Regions from separate parts of the Dorea hominis genome, predicted to be linked through region 2. Evidence: a T-box and tRNA genes for the amino acid it is inferred to sense, from the RefSeq annotation. Region 2 holds a T-box; the other holds one or more tRNA genes.

Region 1 (11,467 bases), on a different contig from region 2:
ATTATGTAAAAGTGCGGATGTTGTCGGCGGTATCACGCCCATCACGCCTAACAGGATCAGTCCTGTATTAATTCCGACAATACTTCTGTAATTGCCATGGATCCGGCTCATTAACCGGTCACTTAATTCTTTCAGTGTCACGATCTCATGTAAGCTGTCTGCTCCGACCGTCACGTCTGCGATCTCTCTTGCAATCTCAGCACCGTCACTGATCGCAATGCCAACATCTGCCGCTGACAGTGCCGGCGAATCATTGATTCCATCGCCAATCATGATGACTTTTCTTCCGGCTTTCTTCTCAGCTTCGATAAAGTTCGCCTTATCTTCCGGCAGTACTTCTGAGAAATACCGGTCAACACCAACTCTTGCAGCAATCGCTTTCGCTGTCCGGTCACTGTCTCCTGTCATCATAACAACCTTGGATAGTCCGACTTCTTTCAGTCTTGCAACCACTTCTCTCGCTTCCTCACGGATCGGATCTTCGATACAGATAACGGCCGCAAGCTCCTGCTCGATCGCCATATACAAATGAGAATATTCATCCGGCAGTGTATCGAACTTCTCCTGCATCCCTTCCGGAATTTTGCAGTTCTCATCCTCAAATACGAAATGGTAACTTCCGATCACAACCTTCTTTTCCTCAATCTTAGAAGAGATTCCATGTGCAACAATATATTCTACTTTTGAATGTAATTCTTCGTGTACAAGATTCTGCTCTTTTGCAGCTTTCACAACTGCTTTTGCCATAGAATGTGGGAAATGTTCTTCCAGACATGCGGCAATACGCAGTAATTCTTTTGGCTCTCTGCCATCAAAAGAAACAACCTCAGCAACTGTCGGCTGTGCTTTTGTCAACGTTCCTGTCTTGTCAAATACGATCGTCTCAGCTTCTGCCATGGCTTCCAGATATTTTCCACCCTTGACCGTAATGCTGTGTTCACTCGCTTCACGGATTGCAGACAATACGGAAATCGGCATTGCAAGTTTCAATGCACATGAGAAGTCAACCATCAGAACAGCCAATGCTTTCGTCACATTTCTTGTGAGGAAATAGGTCGCAAATGTTCCCGCAAATGTATACGGCACAAGACGATCTGCAAGATGCTCTGCCTTGCTCTCCAGAGAAGATTTAAGTTTCTCAGATTCTTCGATCATTGTCACAATCTTCTCAAACTTGCTGGAACCATTCGTCTCTTTGACACGGACAGTCAGTTCGCCTTCTTCTACCACTGTACCGGCATAAACATAACGATCTTCACATTTTCTCACCGGAACAGATTCACCTGTCAGGGATGCCTGATTGACCATCGCCTCTCCGGCTGTCACAACACCATCAAACGGAATTACATTGCCGACATGCACACGAACTTCGTCCATCGGCTGGATCTTCGTTGCATTGACAAGAACTTCTTTTCCATCTGTTACCAGCCATACTTTACTGATATTCAGTGACATGCTTCTTGCCAGATCATCTACCGACTTCTTATGCGTCCACTCTTCCAGTACTTCACCAATACCGAGCAGGAACATGACAGAACTTGCTGTATTTATATCTCCACGTAACATGGAAATTGCAATTGCTGTTCCATCGAGAACCGGCACTTCAATTTTACCTTTTGCAAATGTACGAACACCCTGCCAGATATATTTTACTGATTTCACAGTTGCAATCGCTGTACGGATTGGCAGCGGCATGAATAATTTATTGCCGAAATGCAGGACAACTTTGTTGACCAGCTTATCCCAGTACTCCTGATTTAACTCTCTGCCTGATTTTTCCAGATAGCTCTCAGGAACCGTCACTCTGTCATATCCAAATGCACGCAGGTCATCGATCACTTGTGCTCTCGCACTTTCTTCATATTGAATCACCACGCCCTGTGTTCGCACCTGAATCTTCACTGCATGGATATACTCTCTGCCTTCCAGATAATATTGCAGCATGTCTGCCTGTGAAAATGACATTCTCGTCTGGCACATCTGCACACGGATTCTGCCTTTAATATCATGCTTGATTAAAAACTTCATGATCTTACGCTTCTTCCTCTTTAACTTCTTCTGTCTCTTCTGCTGTTTCTTCAGCTACCTCTTCTGCATCTGCTACAGCTTCTGCCTTTGCGGCTCTGTCTTCGTTTACCTGCTGAGCCTCAGCGTAAATATCCTCTGCGTTCTCCTGTACTTTTGCTGCTGTCTTCATTACACATTCTTTTGCACGAAGCACTGCTGCTGTACATCCTGTGTATACTTTTTTTGCATCATCACTTGCAAGTACTTTAATTCCTGCTGTGCCAAACAAAACACCTGCTGCAAAAAGTCCACTTTTCTTCATATTAGATTTTGATAAAAATTTTAAACAATCCATCTTGTATCTTCCTCCTTGTTTTCTCTTATTTTTTTCTCCCCATTTCTTTGGGTTCACACAAGTATAATCCCTCATTTTCATAAAATCCACAGAAAAGTTCTTTATTGATATTTTTTCTCCATAATAAGTTAGGACGGGCTTTCATTAAAAAGCTCCGTCCTGCTTGTATTATTTATGCCAATGCTGCTCCGAGGTCTTCGCAAGATTTTACTTCCGCGTCTCCAGGCCCCTCATTGCTCATTACGCTATCACACGCAAGCTCTGCTCCTGCAGCTTTGCAGTCTTCTTCCCAGTTGCGCATCCATTCGCCATCTCCCCAGCCATATGAACCGAAAAGTGCGATTTTCTTTCCGTCAAGTGCGCCCTTGCAAGCTTCGAACATAGGCTCAAATTCGCTTTCTTCCAACACTTCTGCTCCCATTGCAGGGCATCCAAATGCGATTGCATCATATTCCGCTACCTTTGCTGCTGAGAAATCACTGCATCCTAAAAGCTCTGCCTCTGCTCCTGCTTTCTTTGCTCCATCTGCAACTGCATTTGCCATTGCCTCTGTATTGCCTGTTCCACTCCAATATACGACTGCTACTTTGCTCATATCCATTCTCCTTATCTTTTCTTATGTTTCACCTAACTTATTTGCTTTTTTTCAATCTTTAGTTAGTTCTCACTAATCGTTTCTATTGGTTAGTATAGACTAACTTCGTAAGGAAGTCAATTCCTTTCCCCGTTTGTTCCAGATGTATTTTTATCAATAAAACGTTGGATTATTGCGCATCCTGCCGGAGGCTTTTTACATAATGAGGAAATGTTCTTTCTTAATTATTCCGTACTTCGTGCACCCACAATATCTCTACAAATCACTCTGTGAGGTGAATTTTCCACCGATATCAAATCCATGATCCATCGGTCCGCTGCCGGCTCCCAGATCCAGCATTGCCGCAAGTGCTCCGGAAATATATTCTTTTGCACGCTCCACAGCTTCTTCAAGTCCATATCCTTTTGCCAGATTCGATGCAATCGCACTGGATAATGTACATCCTGTTCCGTGCGTGTTCGGATTATCAATTCTACGCCCATAAAACCAACGGCTCTTTCCTTCTGCATACAACAGATCATTGGCATCATTTAACTGATGACCGCCTTTTAACAACACAGCGCAGTGATATTCTTCGCTGATTGCCTGCGCTGCGCGCTCCATGTCTTCTGCTGAATGAATAGATGCACCAAACAGGACTTCTGCTTCAGGAATATTCGGTGTCAGCACACTTGCCAGCGGAAATAGTTCCGTCTTCAGTATCTGGATTGCTTCTTCGCTGATCAGTCTGGAACCGCTTGTGGACACCATCACCGGATCAACGACAATCCGTTCTGCTTTGTATTCTTTAAGTTTGAAAGCGATCATTTTTACAAGTTCAGCGGAAGCGACCATACCAATTTTAACCGCATCCGGGTAAATATCTGTAAATACCGCATCCAACTGCTGTCCTAAAAATTCCGGTGTCACTTCAAAAATTCCGGATACTCCTGTCGTATTCTGTGCTGTCAGCGCCGTGATCGCGCTCATGGCATAAACGCCATTTGCCTGCATCGTCTTGATATCTGCCTGAATCCCCGCGCCGCCGCTGGAATCACTTCCCGCAATTGTGAGGGTTGTTTTTCTTTTCTTCGTATTCATCTATTTATCCTTTTCCAATCTATTCTAATTATTTTTCTTATCCATCGCATTTATCCTGAACCTCTTCCCACAGACAGGAGCGCAGTTAAAATTGCAGCTCTCCCACAGACAGGAGCGCAGTTAGAATTGCAGTTTCCCCGTAGCCTCCACAAGGTCACCCGCATAAAGATCCGCCAGTTCTTTTAACTCATCCTGTCCTTCTTCGCTGAAGCGGTCATACAGTCCGACTACCGGGAAGCCTGCCTGTTTTGCGGTTGTTACCGCATGTAATGCGTCCTCAAATACCAATGTATGCTCCGGTGTGCTTCCAAGCTTATCAGCACATTGAAAATAAATATCCGGTTTGTCTTTTCCTGCTCCGGCATCCGTGCAAGTCCATATTTCCTTAAAGTATCCGGCAATCTCCAGTCGTTCAAACGCTGCTTCGATCTGCTCTTTATCGCTGGAAGTTGCCACGATCATCGGCACCTTTGCCTCTTTCATCTTCTCAAGGAGCTTACGTACACCCTTTTTCAGCGGTGCCTCTTCTTTATAAAAAATCTCTACCTGTTTTAATACCGCTTCTCTTAATTCTGCTTCTGACTCTTCCAGATGGTATTCCCGCTTCACATAAGCCACGCCATCATCCAGGCTCATCGGAAATAATATCTTCCCAAGATCCGGCGCCGGTTCAATCCCGGCACTACGCAGATATCTGGCTCCGGCATCCTCCCAGATCGCCATCGAATCCAGCAAAGTACCGTCCACATCGAAGATCACACCGTCTATTTCTCTGTTTTTTAATTTCATTTCCTATTAAACCTTCTTATATCGAACTTCTTTATGCATAACTTCTCTTAATTTCTCAACATATTCTGAGTGCGTTCGCGCAGTTCTTTTGTTGCAGCTTCAATATCTTTCTGTCCGAAAATCGCACTGATCACTGCGATTCCGCAAATACCGCTGCCGGCAAGGTCTTTTACATTGTCTTTTGTAATTCCACCAATGGCAATAACCGGAATATCCACTGCTTCACAGATTGCTTTCAGCACATTATGATCCACTTCTACCGCATCTGCCTTAGAACCTGTCGGAAATACCGCACCAACGCCAAGGTAATCTGCGCCATGTTCCTGCGCACGGAGTGCCTGCTCAACCGTCTGCGCAGAAACACCGATGATCTTATCCGCTCCAAGTTTTGCACGCACATCTCCGGCTTCCATATCACTCTGTCCGACATGCACACCGTCTGCCTCAATTTCTGCCGCAATCTCTACATTATCATTGATCACAAACGGCACTTTATATTCTCTGCAAAGTTTCTGGATTTCCTTCGCCTCTTCTAAGAAATGCGCTGTATCCAGTTCTTTTTCACGCAGCTGGATAAATGTAGCTCCACCTTTCAGCGCTTTCTCCACCTGTTCATATAATGTTTCTTCTCCAAGCCAGTGACGGTCTGTCACCGCATATAAAAGTAAATCTTTCTTATCGCAGTTCATATTTTGCACCTTCTTCCAGTGTTTTTGCGTCCATATTGTAAATCGCATCGATAATACGGTTTCTGTATGTAGAATTGCCGTCTCCGTCCTGCATCCGTGAAAATCCGATCTCACCGGCAAGTCCCATCACACATACTGCTGCCGCTGCCGCCTCCAGCATATGCTCCGGATTTGCAGTAATATATGCAGTCATCATTCCGGATAACTGGCAGCCAGTTCCTGTAATCTTACCCATTTCCGGGCGTCCATTACGAATCACATAGCAGGATTTTCCATCACTCACCAGATCAATCGCCCCTGTAATCGCAACAACACAGTTTGCTTTCTCCGCAAATGCCTTTGCAAATGCAACTGCTTCATCCAGATTCTCTTCTGTCACTGCATCTGCAACATCAGCATCTACGCCTTTTGTTGTACCACTGCCGGATGCCAGGGTTTTGATCTCGGAAATATTTCCACGGATCACAGAAAACGGAATTTCTTCCATCAGAGAAACGGCTGTGTTCGTGCGCAGTGCACTTGCTCCCGCTCCTACCGGATCCAGCAGAATTGCATGTCCAAGTTCTGCCGCTTTCTTTCCAGCCAGCTTCATGCCTTCGATACTTCTTATATTTAATGTACCGATATTGATATTCAATCCTCCACAGATGGAAGTAATATCTTCCACATCCTGCGGCTCGTCAGACATGATCGGACTTCCGCCACATGCCAGCAATACATTTGCCACATCATTTACGGTTACATAATTTGTGATATTGTGAACCAGAGGGGTTGTCTCTCTGACTTTATTTAACATTTCTCCAAGCATAATTCTCCTCCTGATGTTTGAATATACTATTCTATACTTTCGTACACTATCTAGTACAGTTCTCTGTAAACTGCCTCCATCTGCTCAATGGTAGGCTTCACATAGCTCTGATTTAAAAGTCTCTGCTGACTTGCGTCTACACTTACGGCAAATGAATGGATTTCTTCTTCCTTCATGCCATATTCTCTTAATTTTTTACGACTGATAATCTGGTCTAATAATTCCTGCAGTTTTTCATAGACAACCGCTTCATCACATTCCATCATTTTTGCAAGAAACGCATTCAGACGAATGATTTTGCCGGTCGGATTCATTTTCTGATAAGCAGCAAATACGGCAGTCAGAAACTGATAATTTGCCTCTCCGTGTGCGACATGATACATTCCGCTCAGCGGATAGGACATGGCATGCACCATTCCGGTTCCAGCATTGCCAAATGCAACACCTGCCAGATTACTTGCCACAAGAAAATCTTCCAGCAGCTCCATCCGGTATTCTTTTCCATGAGCGATAATCTCACGGAATCCATGCACGATCATCTCCATTGCTTTCTCGCTGAACATCTCCGTGTAGAGGTTCGCTTTTGGTGATACAAAAGATTCAATCGCATGGATAAATGCATCGATCGCGCTGGTTGCGAAGAACTCATATGGAAGCTCACGCAAAAGTTCCGGGATCAGCACTGCCTCATCTGCATAAATCTCGTCTACGGCGAGTCCTAATTTGCTGTGGATCGAAGTAATCTCTGTAATGGAGACATTGGACACTTCCGATCCTGCGCCACAGGTTGTCGGCACTGCAAGAAGTGTGCGCACTTTGCGAAGCGGTACTTCTTTCCGATAATAGCTCTCTGCTTTCGCTTCCCCGTCCAGTACAAGAATCTTCGCCATATCAATGACAGCTCCACCGCCGATAGCAATGATTCTCTTATAATCTCCCTGACGGAAATCCTCAAGCAGTGCATCGATCATTACATCTGTCGGCTCACCGCTGCCATATTTGCTCTTGTATTCTACATGTGCTTTCAGATTCAGCGGTGCAAAACAGGTCTCGTAAATCCGTTTTGTCGCGAGAATGAAATCATCCGCTCCGATGTTGTATGCTTCCACGAAGCTTTTCACATCATCATATTTCTCGATCACTGATTTCTGCTGAAATAATTTCATGACTGTTATCCTCCTGTTGTTTTTCTTCTTTTTAAGCTTATTCTTAGCCTTCCTCCGTAAGCTCCAACTTGCTTTTACCTGCCGTTAAGCTTACTACGCCGTCGCAATCCGCTTAATCTGCGCAAGTGCTTTCTTTACTGCCGGGATAGAAATAACGAGCACAGTCAGTACACCTTCTGCAAGCAGATAACTATAGTTATACACAATCGGATATACACTCTTCAATGCCTGTGGAAAATTTTCCGGCATATAACTCATCCAATATAGATAGCCACCCAACGCATGAAATGCTCCTCTTGCAAGAACTGCGGCAATATATCCTTTGAGCAGTCCATTGGAACTCTTCGCAAAAAAGCCGGCAACTCCAAGTGCTGCAAAAGCAAGAATATAATCACAGCATACCTGGAAGAAAGAAAGTACATATGGCTCCTGGATAAACTGTAAGATTCCATAAGTTAAACCTACTAAAATACCCGTCTGTACACCGTACCAGTTTGCAACCAGTACAATAAATAACATACTGCACAACGTGACACTTCCGCCCCATGGCAGAGAAAAGATTTTCAAATAAGAAGTCACCACTGCAAGCGCAATTGCCATTGCACAAAATACAAGCTGATTGGTTCCCACCGCTATGCCGATACCTTTCTTTGCTTTACTTCCATTTTCATTCACATTCTGCGTACCTTTCCGCGCAAACACTGATCCAAGCAGGAACAAAATAACTCCCACCACAATACAAGTTACATATCCGGCAGTCGTCAGACCACCTTCACTGTTTACTAACATTTGAAACACAAAAAAATCCTCCTGTATCTTCGACTGAAGACGAAGGAGGGTTCTGTAATATCTAATACATCCCTACGATGGCATTATCCATATCAGGTTCCGGGTCGAAGTTTCTAAACTTCCTCTCAGCCTATACATAAGCTCCCCTTGTCATCACTCTTTTACTCGTTAATTCATCTACTGTAACTATACTGGATAGTTACAGTCTTAACACAGTTAATGATACTCGCCCCACCAACAGATGTCAAGAAATTGCAATTATAAATCATGCAAGTATGACGCATTTTTCCCATCACCATAAGCTACAGAACTTACCACCGGCAAATTTCTCCGGATGCCATAGCAAAAAAAAATCTCAAAGCAATAAGCTTTGAGATTCATCTTAATCGGAGTGACAGGATTTGAACCTGCGACCTCTACGTCCCGAACGTAGCGCTCTACCAAGCTGAGCCACACTCCGGCATGTCAACCGAATGTTTCAAACATTCAAAACACTCGGCGCCCCTGCCAAGGAACTACGGATAGAGGACTCGAACCTCTACTAACAGAGTCAGAGTCTGCTGTGCTGCCATTACACCAATCCGCATTACGTAGTTCTCTGTTACGTTCGTTGTTTATCTTTTGTATTTCATCAGCGAACAAATATTATTATATCAGCAAATCCAAAAATTGCAACCCCTTTTTTTAATTTTTTTCAACTTTTTTGTATTTTCTTGTCGAGCGTCTTTGAAAATGCCCATTTTACACGGGTTTGCGATGGTTTGCAAATTTACAATTTTTTCGTTTCTATATTATTATACCGTTGATGTAATTGTATTTTCTCATAAAACGCTCCAACATTACAATAACTTCATAAAATCAAGAAAGACTGTTATAGCATGCACACATGCTATAACAGTCTTTCTTATTTCTGATAATTCTTACTTCAAGTCCTCAAACAGTTTCTCAGCGTATACGCCGTCTTCGATCAGTTTGGCAAATGATTTTACAACACAGTCTTTGTCTTCTTTGTATGTTACGCCAAACCATTTGTCATGAGAGTCAAGCACTTTTACAGATACTTTGTCAGCCTGTAATAGTTCATCAATATAAATCGGCAAAAGATATTCTGCTTTCAGGATATCTTTGTCTCCCATTGTCTCAAAAAACTCTTTGAATCCATCTTCCAACACACCAATAAACTCCGGTGTCAGTCCCCACATATTCATAGATACATAAGATTCCGGATCGATGGCTCTTAATCCGTCTTCTGTATCGGCTGCTGCACCGTCTACTGTCTTCACAATGTTATGTGTCTCATGAACCGCTGTCAGATAGCCTTTCTCATTCAGTTCACACACACCTCTGGTAACAGATCCATTCTCACTTAATGTGTTCTTCAGGATGAAACCTGCCATGCAGAATGCATTCGCCTTCTCCGGTGTGTAATCTACGAGGAAATCATGAAGCTTAGTAAATGCTTCCTTTCCATAGTAATCATCTGCGTTGATAACTGCAAATGGCTCTTTTAAAACATCTTTGCACGCAAGAACTGCCTGTCCGGTTCCCCACGGTTTCGTACGTCCGGCCGGAAGTTCGATTCCTTCCGGAAGTGCATCCAGTTCCTGGTATGCATATGCAATCTCTACATCCAGATCCGCACAGATCTTCTCAATACGATCTCCGATTGCTTCCTTAAATGCTTCCTTAATGTCCTTACGGATAATAAAGACAATCTTATTAAATCCTGCTTCGATTGCATCATGAATGGAATAATCCATGATGATCTCCCCATGCAGTCCGACCGGTGCCAGCTGTTTGATTCCGCCGCCAAAACGGGATCCGATTCCGGCAGCCATAATAACTAATGTCGTTTTCATTTGTACCTCTCCTTATTCCAGCATCTCTCAAACCCGCCATTGGCAGTTTCCTTTAGATGCTATATCGCTCAATATTGCGATAATATTATAGCATTTTCATCACAATATTGAGCGTCCTTTTTTATTAATATTCTCTTAATATTTTCTAAACGACCGCATTTTGCAGGAAGATTACTCTACTGTAACACTCTTCGCAAGGTTTCTCGGCTTATCTACATCCAGACCTCTTGCAACGCTGACATAATAACCAAGGAGCTGTAACGGGATGACTGCCAGTGATGTTGCAAATAACGGATCTGTCTTTGGAATATATACCGTAAAGTCTGCTGTATCTTCAATATTATACTGTCCAAAGTTTGTAAGTCCCATAAGGTAAGCGCCACGACTCTTGCACTCAACCATGTTAGAAACTGTCTTCTCATAGAGATCCGGCTGTGTCAGAACACCGACAACAAGAATGCCGTCTTCAATCAGAGAAATCGTTCCATGCTTCAATTCACCTGCAGCGTATGCCTCAGAATGAATATAGCTGATCTCCTTCATCTTCAAACTTCCTTCCAGGCAGATTGCATAGTCAATACCACGACCTACGAAAAATACATCTCTTGCATTTGCCTGTTTGGATGCAAACCATTGGATTCTCTCTTTGTCTTCAATAATCTTCTCAATCTTCTCCGGTAAGGTTTGCATTTCCTTGATCAGACCGCTATAACGTGCTTCGTCAATCTCGCCTCTTACTTTGGCAAACTGGATTGCCAGTGCATAACCTGCAATTAACTGTGTGCTGTATGCTTTTGTTGTTGCAACGGAAATCTCCGGTCCAGCCAGTGTGTAGAATACATTATCTGCTTCTCTTGCAATGGAAGAACCTACTACATTTACAATTGCAAGTGTGCGCACACCTCTTGCTTTGGACTCACGAAGTGCCGCCAGCGTATCTGCTGTCTCACCGGACTGGCTGATCAGTACAACCAGGTCCTTCTCATCCAGTAACGGATTGCGATAACGGAATTCGGATGCCAGCTCTACACGCACTGGAATTCTTGCAAGATCTTCCATTACATACTGTGTTGCAACTCCAACATGATATGCAGAACCACATGCTACAATGTGAATCTGACGAATATCTTTGATCTCTTCTTCTGACAGACCAACCTCTGACAAATCAATCTTGCCATCTGTCGTAAGAACAGAGTTAATGGTATCTCCTACAACTTTTGGCTGTTCATGAATCTCTTTGATCATGAAATGTTCATAACCGCCTTTTTCAGCGGCTTCTGCATCCCAGTTAATTTCCTTTGGTTCAATCTCAATCTCTTCTCCGTCCAGA
Region 2 (11,467 bases):
AATATCTGTGTAATTTTCAATTCCCATGCCATTTTAAGTAACTCCGGTCGGTCGGAAGTGAGCATCTTCACAAGCTCCACCTGTATCCGTTCCGCACTGATATTTCTAAGTGTTGGTGCCAGCTCACGCATACCTTCTTTTGTATCTTCTGAAATATCAAATCCCAGCTGTGCAGCAAAACGCACACCTCGCAAGATTCTGAGTGCATCTTCGCTGAAACGTTCTTTGGCATTTCCCACACACCGGATACATTTCCTTTGCAGATCCTCTTTTCCTCCGAAAATATCAATCAGTCCGTCTTTATCATTGTATGCCATTGCATTGATTGTAAAATCTCTGCGCAGCAAATCCTCTTTCAGGCTTCTTGTAAACGTCACTTCCCTCGGATGTCTGCTGTCGGTATATTCCCCGTCAATCCGGTACGTTGTAACTTCATATCCCTCTCTGCCAAATACAACCGTCACTGTACCGTGTTCAATCCCTGTGTCAAATGTTTTATCAAATAAAGATTTTGTCTCTCCGGGCATCGCAGATGTTGTGATGTCCCAGTCACCCGGCGTTCTATTTAAAAGTGAATCTCTTACACACCCACCAACTGCATACGCTTCATAACCATACATCTGCAATGTAGTGATAATCTTCTGCACATTCTCTGGTAATTGTAATTCTAAATATTCCACATTTTTACCTCCACTTATCCACATTCCATTTTATCATACCACATTTTTGAATTGGGGACGGGGTTTTTCCAGAAAATCCCCGTCCCCAATTCAAAAAGACCTGTCCCTAATTATCTAATATATTTCTTCTAACACTTGTTTTCTTATGTTTTCCACCATACATTGTGAAATATTAAGAGCCGTTTTTATTTTTCGATCAAATTCGTTTCTCATTGCTGAGTATTCTAATATTTCCTTCATAGATTCTTTATATTGCTGTGACATACTTTTTAATATCTCTACAGCAATCTCTTTCATTTGATCAAATTCTTCTTCCTTTATATCAATAAATAATAGCTTGTTACTACTATCCGGCAAATTATGAAATGCCCAGAACTGCTCTGCTGTTCCAAAAAATTCCTTGATTTTTTTATATACATTTTCATCCAAGATCTCTTTTTTTCTTATTTTACATAATTCATTCATGCTTCCATATTTATATGATCTTGGATCTTTACATAATTTTGCCTTTACGGGATTCAAATGAATATAGCGCAAACAGTTCCAAAAATAATTGGCATCTTCTATGCACTGGCTTTGAAAACGATTTTGAAAAACAACTCCTGATCTTTTATGTTTATAATTATAATATGATGCATATTTTGATGATATAACAGCCATAAATGCTGATAAATCTGATAAACTTGCTTTTATTAAAAGGTGAAAATGATTGGGCATGATGCAATAAGAATATATGCCCACATGATATTTGTCACAATTCTCCCGAATCAAATTTAACATTCGTCCTTTTTCTCGGTTTTGTGCAAATATAGATAAATGATTGACTCCTCGATTAGTTACATGATAAATATCTGATATACTTTTCTTCCTTGATTTACGAGGCATTCCTGTCTCCTTTCCTAAAAAGGGACAGGTCTTTTTCAATTGGGGACGGGGATTTTCTAGAAAATCCCCGTCCCCAATTATATTTTAATAAGATTTTCCCCAATATGCCATCTGTTTTGCAGGTTTTCCACAATAGATACATTTGTCGGAAATAAATTCTTCATCTTCAATCAGACATCTGGTTGCTGCTCCGCCTGTCAGATATTTTACTTCGCCTTCACATTCTGGATCTCCGCACCAGCAGGCTTTAACAAATCCACGATTTGCTTTGAACTTCTCTACCATTTCGTCCATTGTTGTTGCTGTATCGATGTGGCTGTTCAGGAACTCTTCTGCGCGGTTGTACATATCCTGCTGTTCCTGTTCAAGGATTTCACGCAGTTTTACAGCAATCTCATCCAGAGATACAACGATCTTCTCACGATTGTCACGACGTACAACTACAACCTGATTCTTCTCGATATCTTTTGGTCCAATCTCGATACGTGTCGGGATTCCGAGGATCTCCTGCTCAGAGAATTTCCATCCCGGGCTCTTGTCGGAATCATCAATCTTCACTCTGTATCCTGCTTTTTTCAGCTCATCAAACAGTGCATATGATCTGTCCAGAACGCCTTCTTTGTGCTGTGCGATCGGAATGACTCTACATTCTACCGGTGCAACATGCGGTGGTAATACAAGTCCGTCGTCATCACCGTGAACCATAATAAGTGCTCCGATACTTCTTGTAGACCATCCCCATGATGTCTCATAAGCACTGTGTAATTCATTATTTTTATCTACATATTTAATATCAAATGCATCCGGGAATCCGCTTCCGAAGAAATGACTTGTCGCAGACTGAAGTGCTTTTCCGTCATGCATCAGTGCTTCAATCGTATATGTGTCTTCTGCTCCTGCGAATTTCTCGTGTTCTGCCTTTCTTCCTGCTACGAATGGAATAGCCATTGTCTCTTTATAGCAATCCTTATAAACTTCCCACATCTGAATTGTTCTTTCTTCAGCTTCTTCGTATGTTGCATGAAGTGTATGGCCTTCCTGCCATAAAAACTCTCTGGAACGTAAGAACGGTCTTGTTGTCTTCTCCCAGCGCAGTACGGAGTTCCACTGGTTCCATACCTTCGGAAGATCTCTGTATGATTTTACTGTTTTTGCCCACAGGTCACAGAATAATGTCTCAGATGTCGGACGAATACATAATCTTTCCTGTAATCTCTCCATTCCACCATGTGTTACCCATGCAACTTCCGGTGCAAATCCTTCTACGTGATCTGCTTCTTTCTCAAGAAGTTCTTCCGGAATCAGAACCGGCAGGTATACATTCTCTACACCTGTTTCTTTAAAACGTCTGTCCAGATCTGACTGGATCAGTTCCCAGATCGCATAACCATTCGGTAAGTAGTTCATGCATCCTTTTACGCTGGAATAATCACAAAGATTTGCTTCACGTACAACGTCTGTGTACCACTGTGCGAAATCTTCGTCACGAGATGTGATATTTTTTACTAATTTTTCTTTTGCCATCTTTCTTTCTCCTTTTCTACTTTATTCTGGGAGCTCCTTTTATAAAGCCACAAATATAAATCCAACATTTTTACAGTGCCAGAAAAAAATATAATATGCTTTGACACATGTCTTGCACCAGCCGCATTACGGAACGACTATAACACTCATTTAGCAAGCCCTGATGTGGAACATAGATCGTTTGCGAATCTGCTCATAAATAAAATCACCTGGTACTCACTACGTTGTAAGCCTATAAGCGAAAAACATGGTGAAAGGTTTCGATTTCAACATCATCCTAATAAAACATCTACAGAACCTGCCACTGACAATTTTCTCCGGTGGTCAGGACAATAATGATAGCGATAGCATAAAACACGCTTTTCAAGTTTTATCCGCTGATTAGCGATCGTCAAATGTGATCATGCAAGCATGGTACATTTTCCTCGTCGCCATAATAAAAAACGCCGGACCTTTCAGCTCCCTAAAAAGGGACCGAAAAGCTCGGCGGTACCACCCTAGTTAACTGCAACCCTTTTGCAGTTCTCTTCATTCATCATTAACGCTGACGGAAACGCTGTATTTTCATACAGTGGCTCCAAGACCGGTTCCACAGTGCGCCTGCCAGACATCTTTCACCATTATGATGTCCTCTCTGCTGCCCGCTACCATGTACTAATTCTCTTCATCGCCATATTATTTATGGAATTGCTCATAATTTTAATCTATGGTTTTTCTTTTGTCAAGCAGCTAGCATGATTATTTTTCGCTCCTAAATTGAAAATTTAAACTCCACTCTTAATCTCCATGATGGAATTTACTCCTGCATAATTAGAATTTAATCTTGCAAGCTCTAAATGCACATATGTAAAACACTTAACACAAAATAAATCATTCTATCAAGGCTCTACTCTATATTTTGCATATGCACAACAAATTACAATGTAGAAATTCAATAAAAGTCACAACTTTTAAAGTATGAGTGGAATTTAGTTCCGCACTGGAATTTACTTTTTCAAGTCAGCCTCCTGCATTTGTATTTCCCGGCAATCCCGCTATAATTTATTTGCATATTCCATAGCTCTGTGCTTAAATAAAAAAAGAAATCCAGATTTCTGACAGGAGGAAATCATTCATGCAGAATCATATTCAAAAAAATTACAGAAAAAATAATTCTACTTTAAATATTTTATTCGAGGATTCCGATATTATCGTATGTGAAAAACCGCACGGCACAGCAACGCAGAGCCGCCGTATTGGTTCGCCTGATATGGTAAATCTGATCAAACGCCACATTTATGAAACATCTTCTGATAAAAGCGAGCCATATCTCGCAGTAATACACAGACTGGACCAGCCAGTCCGCGGTATTCTTGTCTTTGCCAAAACACCTGCTGCCGCAAAAGATTTAAACCGCCAGCTTCAGAATGGTGATTTTGGAAAATATTATCTTGCCCTGACAAACGGAATTCCGTCTGACACTTCTGGAACACTGGAAAATTATTTGTATAAAAATCTGCAGACTAACACTGCGTCTGTCTGTGATGCAAAAAAGAAAGGCGCAAAAAAAGCTCGCCTCTTCTACGAAATCCATAATGAGTTACGAGATTTTTTCACAGATACTTCCCGTTCCACTCCAGATACTATCAACACAAATTCCGAAGATATTTTTTTCAGTAAAAATCCCGTAAACACCGGGGATGAGCATACTTCAGACATCCAGGATATTTTTTCAAGCAGCACCTCTGTGGACAACGGGCAGTCCACGAAGACACTTCTCAAAATCCATCTGGACACCGGACGCTTTCATCAGATCCGCTGCCAGCTCGCCGCTATCGGATGCCCGATCGTCGGCGACACAAAATACAATCCAGGCTGCCGTGCAAAAAAAGGATGGCAGACATTATGTCTGTGTGCATATAAACTTGAATTTACACATCCTGTCACACATAAAAAAATGCATTTTTCTTTACTAGCCTGATTTTGATGACCAACCCGATATGAGCATACTTCTAAATACTATGACATCTGCAACAAAACGGGCAGTCGCACTAAAGTGCGATGATTCTTTCTCTTTTACAAGAAAAATTTTAAGGACGGAAGAGATGCATTTCTTCCGTCCTTAAACATTTCATTTCTTAATCAGTTTATATGATAGCGGCTACGCTTCCATAACTTCTTTACTCATTGCTTCTTCATACTTGCTAAGAATAATATTCTGGATACGCTCTCTCGTTCCGGAATTGATCGGATGCGCAATATCACGGTACTCTCCGTCCAATGACTTCTTGCTTGGCATAGCAATGAAAAGTCCCTTCTCGCCTTCAATCACTTTGATATCATGAATGACAAATTCTTCATCCATTGTGATCGAGACAACCGCCTTTAATTTGCCCTCCTTTGCTACCTTTCTCACTCGTACATCTGTAATCTGCATTTGTTCTAGCCCCTTTCTTTCAGCCGCTGTACTGTAATCTTTCTACAGCACATACCTCTCGTTCTTTTCGATGACCACTTTCACACCATCTTCCCCTACATGCCTTGTGTTCGCTCTGATGGTGTTACGACTTTCTACAATACAGTTTTCAATATAAGTATTGTCCCCAAGATAAACATCATTCAGAATGATAGAATTTTTAATTACACAATTGTTTCCGACGAATGTCTTCTTAAATAATATAGAATTTTCGACGGTACCATTGATAATACTTCCACTTGCAATCAAACTGTTCTTTACAACCGCACCCGGATTATACTTTGCAGGCGGCAGGTCGCTTACCTTTGAATACACATCTGGCTGTTCCTTGAAGAAGTAGTTTCTTACCTCCGGTTTCAGGAAATCCATATTCGTCCGATAATATGCATCCACGGTCGAAATACTGTTCCAGTAGTCTTTTATTTTATAACCATATATTTTCTTCAGATTCTTGTATCTGATGAGAATATCGGTCACAAAATCATGTCTGTCCTCTTCCGCACAGTGCTCGATCATATCGATCAGATGTCTTCTCCTGATCACATAAATCCCGGTGGAAATAGTGTTGGACTTAGCCACCATCGGCTTCTCTTCAAATTCTTCCACGCGCATCGTATCATTCATCTTCAATGTTCCAAACCGGCTCGCATCCTCTCCTGGAGCAAGTTCTTTACACACGATCGTAATGTCTGCGCGTTTTGCTATATGATATTCCAGAACCTTGTTATAGTCCATCTTATACACCGCATCGCCGGATGTAATGATAACGTAAGGTTCGTGGCATCTCTTCAAAAAATCAAGATTCTGGTAAATCGCATCTGCGGTTCCTCTGTACCAGTATCCGTTATCTGCTGTGATTGTCGGGGTAAATACATAAAGTCCGCCCTGTTTTCTTCCGAAATCCCACCACTTGGAGGAATTCAGATGTTCATTCAACGAACGGGCATTATATTGTGTTAAAACTGCCACTTTCTGAATATGTGAGTTGGACATATTACTGAGTGCAAAATCAATCGCCCGGTAACTTCCTGCGATCGGCATTGCTGCCACTGCACGTTTCTGTGTAAGTTCTTTCATCTTATAACTGTTGCCACCCGCTAGAATAATTCCTACTGCTCTCATACCCGTTCACCTGCCTTTATCAAAGTCTCTCCGCTGTCCAGTACGCCATCCGGGTAATCCTCTGCCGTTGTCTTACCACTGATCGCAGTATTTTTTCCAATCTGTACTTTTTCCGGGATTGCCGAATTCTCTCCAATCGTTACCAGTCCAAAAGAATATACGGACGGTTTCAGGCGGTTCGGTACATCTCTTCCGATTCCCATTACAACTTCATCACCGATTTTACAGTTCTCTGCGATAATCGCCTTGTCCACAACACAGTTTTTGCCGATTACTGCATCCTTCATAATGATAGAATCTCTCACAACGGTTCCTTCTCCTATCACAACACCAGATCCGATAACACTATTGTGAACTTCACCGTAAATTTCTGATCCATTACCGATAATGCATCTGTCGATCACTGCCTGTTCGGAAATATACTGTGGCGGCAGGATGCCACTGTTTGTATAAATCTTCCAGAACTCTTCATAAAGATTGAACTCTGGAATGATATCGATCAGTTCCATATTCGCTTCCCAGTAAGAACCAAGCGTTCCTACGTCTTTCCAGTAACCATTGTACTCGTAAGCAAATAAGCGTTCACCTTTTCTGTGACAATATGGAATAATATGTTTACCAAAATCACATCCAGACTCATCTCTCATCGTATGCAATGCTTCTTTGAGCACCGGCCAACTGAAAATGTAAATTCCCATAGATGCGAGATTACTCTTCGGCTTCTCCGGTTTTTCCTGAAATTCTGTGATCCTTCCATCATCATCTGTGATCACGATTCCAAATCGGCTTGCCTCTTCCATCGGCACCGGCATCGCTGCGATCGTCACATCCGCATTATTCGCTTTGTGATAATCCAGCATAACTTCATAGTCCATCTTATAGATATGATCTCCGGATAAGATCAGTACATAATCCGGATGAAAAGTCTCTATGTAATCAATATTCTGATAAATCGCATTCGCAGTTCCGGTATACCATTCACTGCTCGTGCTCTTCTCATATGGTGGTAAAATCGTTACTCCACCATAATTTCTGTCCAGATCCCACGGAATTCCGATTCCGATATGAGCATTCAATCGAAGCGGTTGATACTGTGTCAGTACTCCCACGGTGTCAATTCCAGAATTAATGCAGTTACTCAGAGGAAAATCAATAATCCGGTACTTTCCTCCGAAAGCTACTGCAGGTTTTGCAACTTTAGCAGTTAGGACTCCAAGTCTGCTGCCTTGTCCGCCTGCCAGAAGCATTGCTATCATTTCCTTCTTTCTCATGTCTTCACCCCTTCACAGTCGTTTATTATCTTATTATAGCATATATTTATCCTTCCGCGAACATTTTTCACAATTTTAGTAAACGTTTCGTGACCTTTTTATGAAAATATACCAAGAAATTTTAGGTTGGTTTTTTTGCCAGATATGTTTATAATAATATGATAGAAGTAAGTAAATTATGAACACTTTCCGGCAACCCGCCGGAGCATTAAAACTAAGGATGGTAGCTTATGTATAAAATCAATTTTGAACAACCGGTACACGTACACTTCATTGGAATTGGCGGAATCAGCATGAGTGGTCTGGCAGAAGTTCTTTTGGAAGAACATTTCACAATCTCCGGATCAGATAACAAACGTTCTCCGCTTACAGAACAGCTTGAGAAAGCCGGCGTCACTATTTTTTACGGACAGAAAGCTTCTAATATAATAGAAGGAATTGATGTTGTTGTTTACACGGCAGCAATTCATGCAGACAACGAGGAATATCAGGCAGCAGTCCAGAAAGGACTTCCTATGCTGAGCCGTGCCGAACTCCTCGGACAGTTAATGACTAATTATGATACTCCGATCGCTGTATCCGGAACCCATGGCAAGACAACAACAACTTCCATGCTTTCCCACATTCTTTTAAGTGCCGAGATGGATCCAACGATTTCTGTCGGCGGTATTTTAAAAGCCATCGGTGGTAATATCCGCGTCGGTAATTCCGAAATCTTCCTTACAGAAGCATGCGAATACACGAACAGTTTCCTGCATTTCTTCCCGAAGATTGGAGTTATTTTGAACATTGATGAGGATCATCTGGATTTCTTCAAAGACCTTGCGGATATCCGTCACTCTTTCCGCAAGTTTGCTGAGCTATTGCCGGCAGACGGCACACTTGTTATTAATGGTGAGATTCCGGAGCTTCACGAGATCACAGACGGGCTTGCATGCCGTGTTGTAACTTATGGTCCGGACAGTTCTTATGACTACAGTGCAACAAATATTCTTCACGACCAGATCGGAGAGGCTTCTTTCGATTTCGTGAAAAATGGAGAGTTTGTAACAAGAATCGCACTCTCTGTCAACGGAGATCACAACGTATCTAACGCACTGGCAGCACTTGCTGTGGCTGATATTCTGAAAATCGATCCGAAGACGGCCGGACAGGGACTGAAAGATTTCCACGGTACAAACCGCAGATTTGAATACAAAGGTGAATTTGACGGCGTCACTGTCATTGATGATTATGCACATCATCCGACAGAGATCACTGCTTCCCTGACTGCTGCAAAACATTATCCACACCGTGAGATCTGGTGTATTTTCCAGCCTCACACTTATACACGTACCAAGGCTCTCTTCCCGGAATTTGCTGAAGCATTATCTCATACGGATCATGTGATCCTTGCAGATATTTATGCCGCAAGAGAGACAGACACACTCGGCATCTCTTCCAAAGACCTTGCAGACGCAATCGCTGAAAAAGGTGCAGATGTATATTATTTTCCTTCTTTTGAAGAGATTGAAAACTTCTGTCGCGAACATTGTCAAAAAGGTGATGTGTTGATAACTATGGGAGCCGGAGACGTTGTAAACATTGGGGAAACGCTCGTTAAGTAAGAGTTATCCACATTTTCCACAGGATTTTATCCACAAAAAACCTGATTTTTGGCTTAAAAATTTCTTTTTTGCCCGGTCAACTGATGTTATAATGATCCTGCAACATTTGAAAGACATTAGGAGGCTCATCAGGCGGGTATGAAAACACTGACTTTAACAAATCAGGCAAAAAAAACAGTTACGGTTCTGGAGAACGAATTCATTGACCGGTATATGCCAAAAGCAAATGGAGAATATGTAAAAGTTTATCTTATGCTTCTTCGCCACCTGGACGAGTCTGCCTCTTTGCCGGCTCCGTCCAGACTAGCTGATCTTTTAGAGTGTACGGAGAAAGATATTTTACGCGCTTTCAAATACTGGGAAGGTCAGGGACTTCTCGAATACAAAGAAGAAGCTCCGGACCGTTCTTTACAAGCTGAAGTTTCTCCATCAGAAGCTTCGCTGACTGTTGCACCGGTTTCGGGCACGGACAAGTCTGTGAACACCAGAAAGCATGGTAACCGCAAGGAATTTAAAGAATTACTTTTTGTAGCTGAACAGTATCTTGGCAAGACTTTATCTGCTACAGATATTAATGCGATTACATATTTTTATGAGACATTACAGATGTCAGCTGATTTGATCGAGTATCTAATCGAATATTGTGTTGAAAACGGACATAAGAGTATCCATTACATCCAGAAAGTTGCTTTATCCTGGCACAGTCAGGATATCCGCACTGCAGAACAGGCAAAGACCAATTCTGTTCTTTATAACAAGAACTGCTATTCTATTCTGAATGCTTACGGAATCAAAGGACGTGCTCCTGCAGCATCTGAGATCGCATATATCCGCAAGTGGCACGAAGAATATGCTTTTTCTCTGGAAATCATTCTGGAAGCATGTGACCGAACCATGAATATGATCCATCAGCCGAATTTTGAATATACAGATTCTATTCTGAAGAACTGGTATAAGAAAAACGTCCACACTTTAGAAGACGTCTCTGTTCTGGATGCCGCATTTACACGTGCGAAAGCAGACAAAGCCAGACAGCAGACAACGCAGCCTTCCAAACCTTCCGGAAGGAATAAGTTTAACAATTTTGAAAACCGCTCTTATGACATGAACGATCTGGAGCGCAGACTGATACAGCAATAAGCAGACAAGGGAGATTTTCTTTATGGCACTTTCAAATTCACAGTACAATGAACTGATGCGCATCTATGAGCAGCGCCAGCTGGACGCCGTCCATCAGGTACAAGAGCGCTATGAACGCGTCACACAGGCGATCCCTGAGTTTGCAGAAATAGATAACGCCATCTCTTCTGCCAGTATCCGGCAGGCGAGACTTCTGTTAAATGGCGAGACTTCTGCTCTGGCAGATTTAAAACAAGAGATACATACCTTATCTGCCCGCAAGAAAGAATTACTCAAATCACATGGATATCCGGCACATTATCTGGAGCCGCATTATCTCTGCCCGGACTGCAAAGACACGGGCTATATCGGAACGAATAAATGCCACTGCTTCAAAAAAGCAATTGTGGATTTATTATATACACAGTCAAACTTGCAGGAGATTTTAAAATCCGAGAATTTTTCTACACTTTCTCTGGATTATTACTCACGCAACCACATAGATCCGGTAACAGGACGATCCTCTCTGGATTCTATGAAGACTGCTCTACATGCATGTCATGAATTTGTAGATACATTTTCCACGGATTTTCGGAACATACTATTATATGGAGACACCGGTGTCGGCAAGACATTTCTGTCAAACTGTATTGCCAAAGAGCTGATAGATGCTGCTTATTCTGTCATCTACTTTTCTTCCAAGCATTTTTTTGATATACTTGCTGAGAATACGTTTGGCAAAAAGGATTCAGATTCTTACGATGAGGAATCCCCGGACACCAATTACATTTACAACTGTGATCT

The links. A T-box is a leader RNA that pairs with one kind of tRNA and senses whether it is charged. The one in region 2 lies ahead of proS (proline--tRNA ligase), so its partner is inferred to be a tRNA-Pro.
Region 1: it encodes a tRNA-Pro, which carries the amino acid that the T-box ahead of proS (proline--tRNA ligase) is inferred to sense. The anticodon was not compared.

The regions. Positions count from the first base shown of each region.
Region 1 is NZ_JACOOY010000013.1:58,386-69,852, forward strand. Features, by position in the region: gene H8S07_RS10455 (heavy metal translocating P-type ATPase) at 1-2,028, opposite strand, end outside; gene H8S07_RS10460 (DUF6110 family protein) at 2,033-2,362, opposite strand; gene H8S07_RS10465 (flavodoxin) at 2,535-2,957, opposite strand; gene thiD (bifunctional hydroxymethylpyrimidine kinase/phosphomethylpyrimidine kinase) at 3,213-4,037, opposite strand; gene H8S07_RS10475 (HAD family hydrolase) at 4,158-4,826, opposite strand; gene thiE (thiamine phosphate synthase) at 4,874-5,515, opposite strand; gene thiM (hydroxyethylthiazole kinase) at 5,502-6,323, opposite strand; gene H8S07_RS10490 (4-hydroxybutyrate dehydrogenase) at 6,374-7,489, opposite strand; gene H8S07_RS10495 (energy-coupled thiamine transporter ThiT) at 7,583-8,287, opposite strand; TPP riboswitch at 8,331-8,436, opposite strand; tRNA gene H8S07_RS10500 (tRNA-Pro) at 8,665-8,738, opposite strand; tRNA gene H8S07_RS10505 (tRNA-Gln) at 8,794-8,864, opposite strand; gene H8S07_RS10510 (nucleotidyltransferase family protein) at 9,199-10,137, opposite strand; gene glmS (glutamine--fructose-6-phosphate transaminase (isomerizing)) at 10,309-11,467, opposite strand, start outside.
Region 2 is NZ_JACOOY010000006.1:159,514-170,980, reverse strand. Features, by position in the region: gene H8S07_RS06570 (CCA tRNA nucleotidyltransferase) at 1-680, opposite strand, end outside; gene H8S07_RS06565 (REP-associated tyrosine transposase) at 795-1,565, opposite strand; gene proS (proline--tRNA ligase) at 1,650-3,089, opposite strand; T-box leader at 3,556-3,766, opposite strand; gene H8S07_RS06555 (RluA family pseudouridine synthase) at 4,204-5,049, shown strand; gene spoVG (septation regulator SpoVG) at 5,230-5,505, opposite strand; gene glgD (glucose-1-phosphate adenylyltransferase subunit GlgD) at 5,548-6,666, opposite strand; gene H8S07_RS06540 (glucose-1-phosphate adenylyltransferase) at 6,663-7,937, opposite strand; gene murC (UDP-N-acetylmuramate--L-alanine ligase) at 8,168-9,544, shown strand; gene H8S07_RS06530 (DnaD domain protein) at 9,683-10,684, shown strand; gene H8S07_RS06525 (ATP-binding protein) at 10,707-11,467, shown strand, end outside.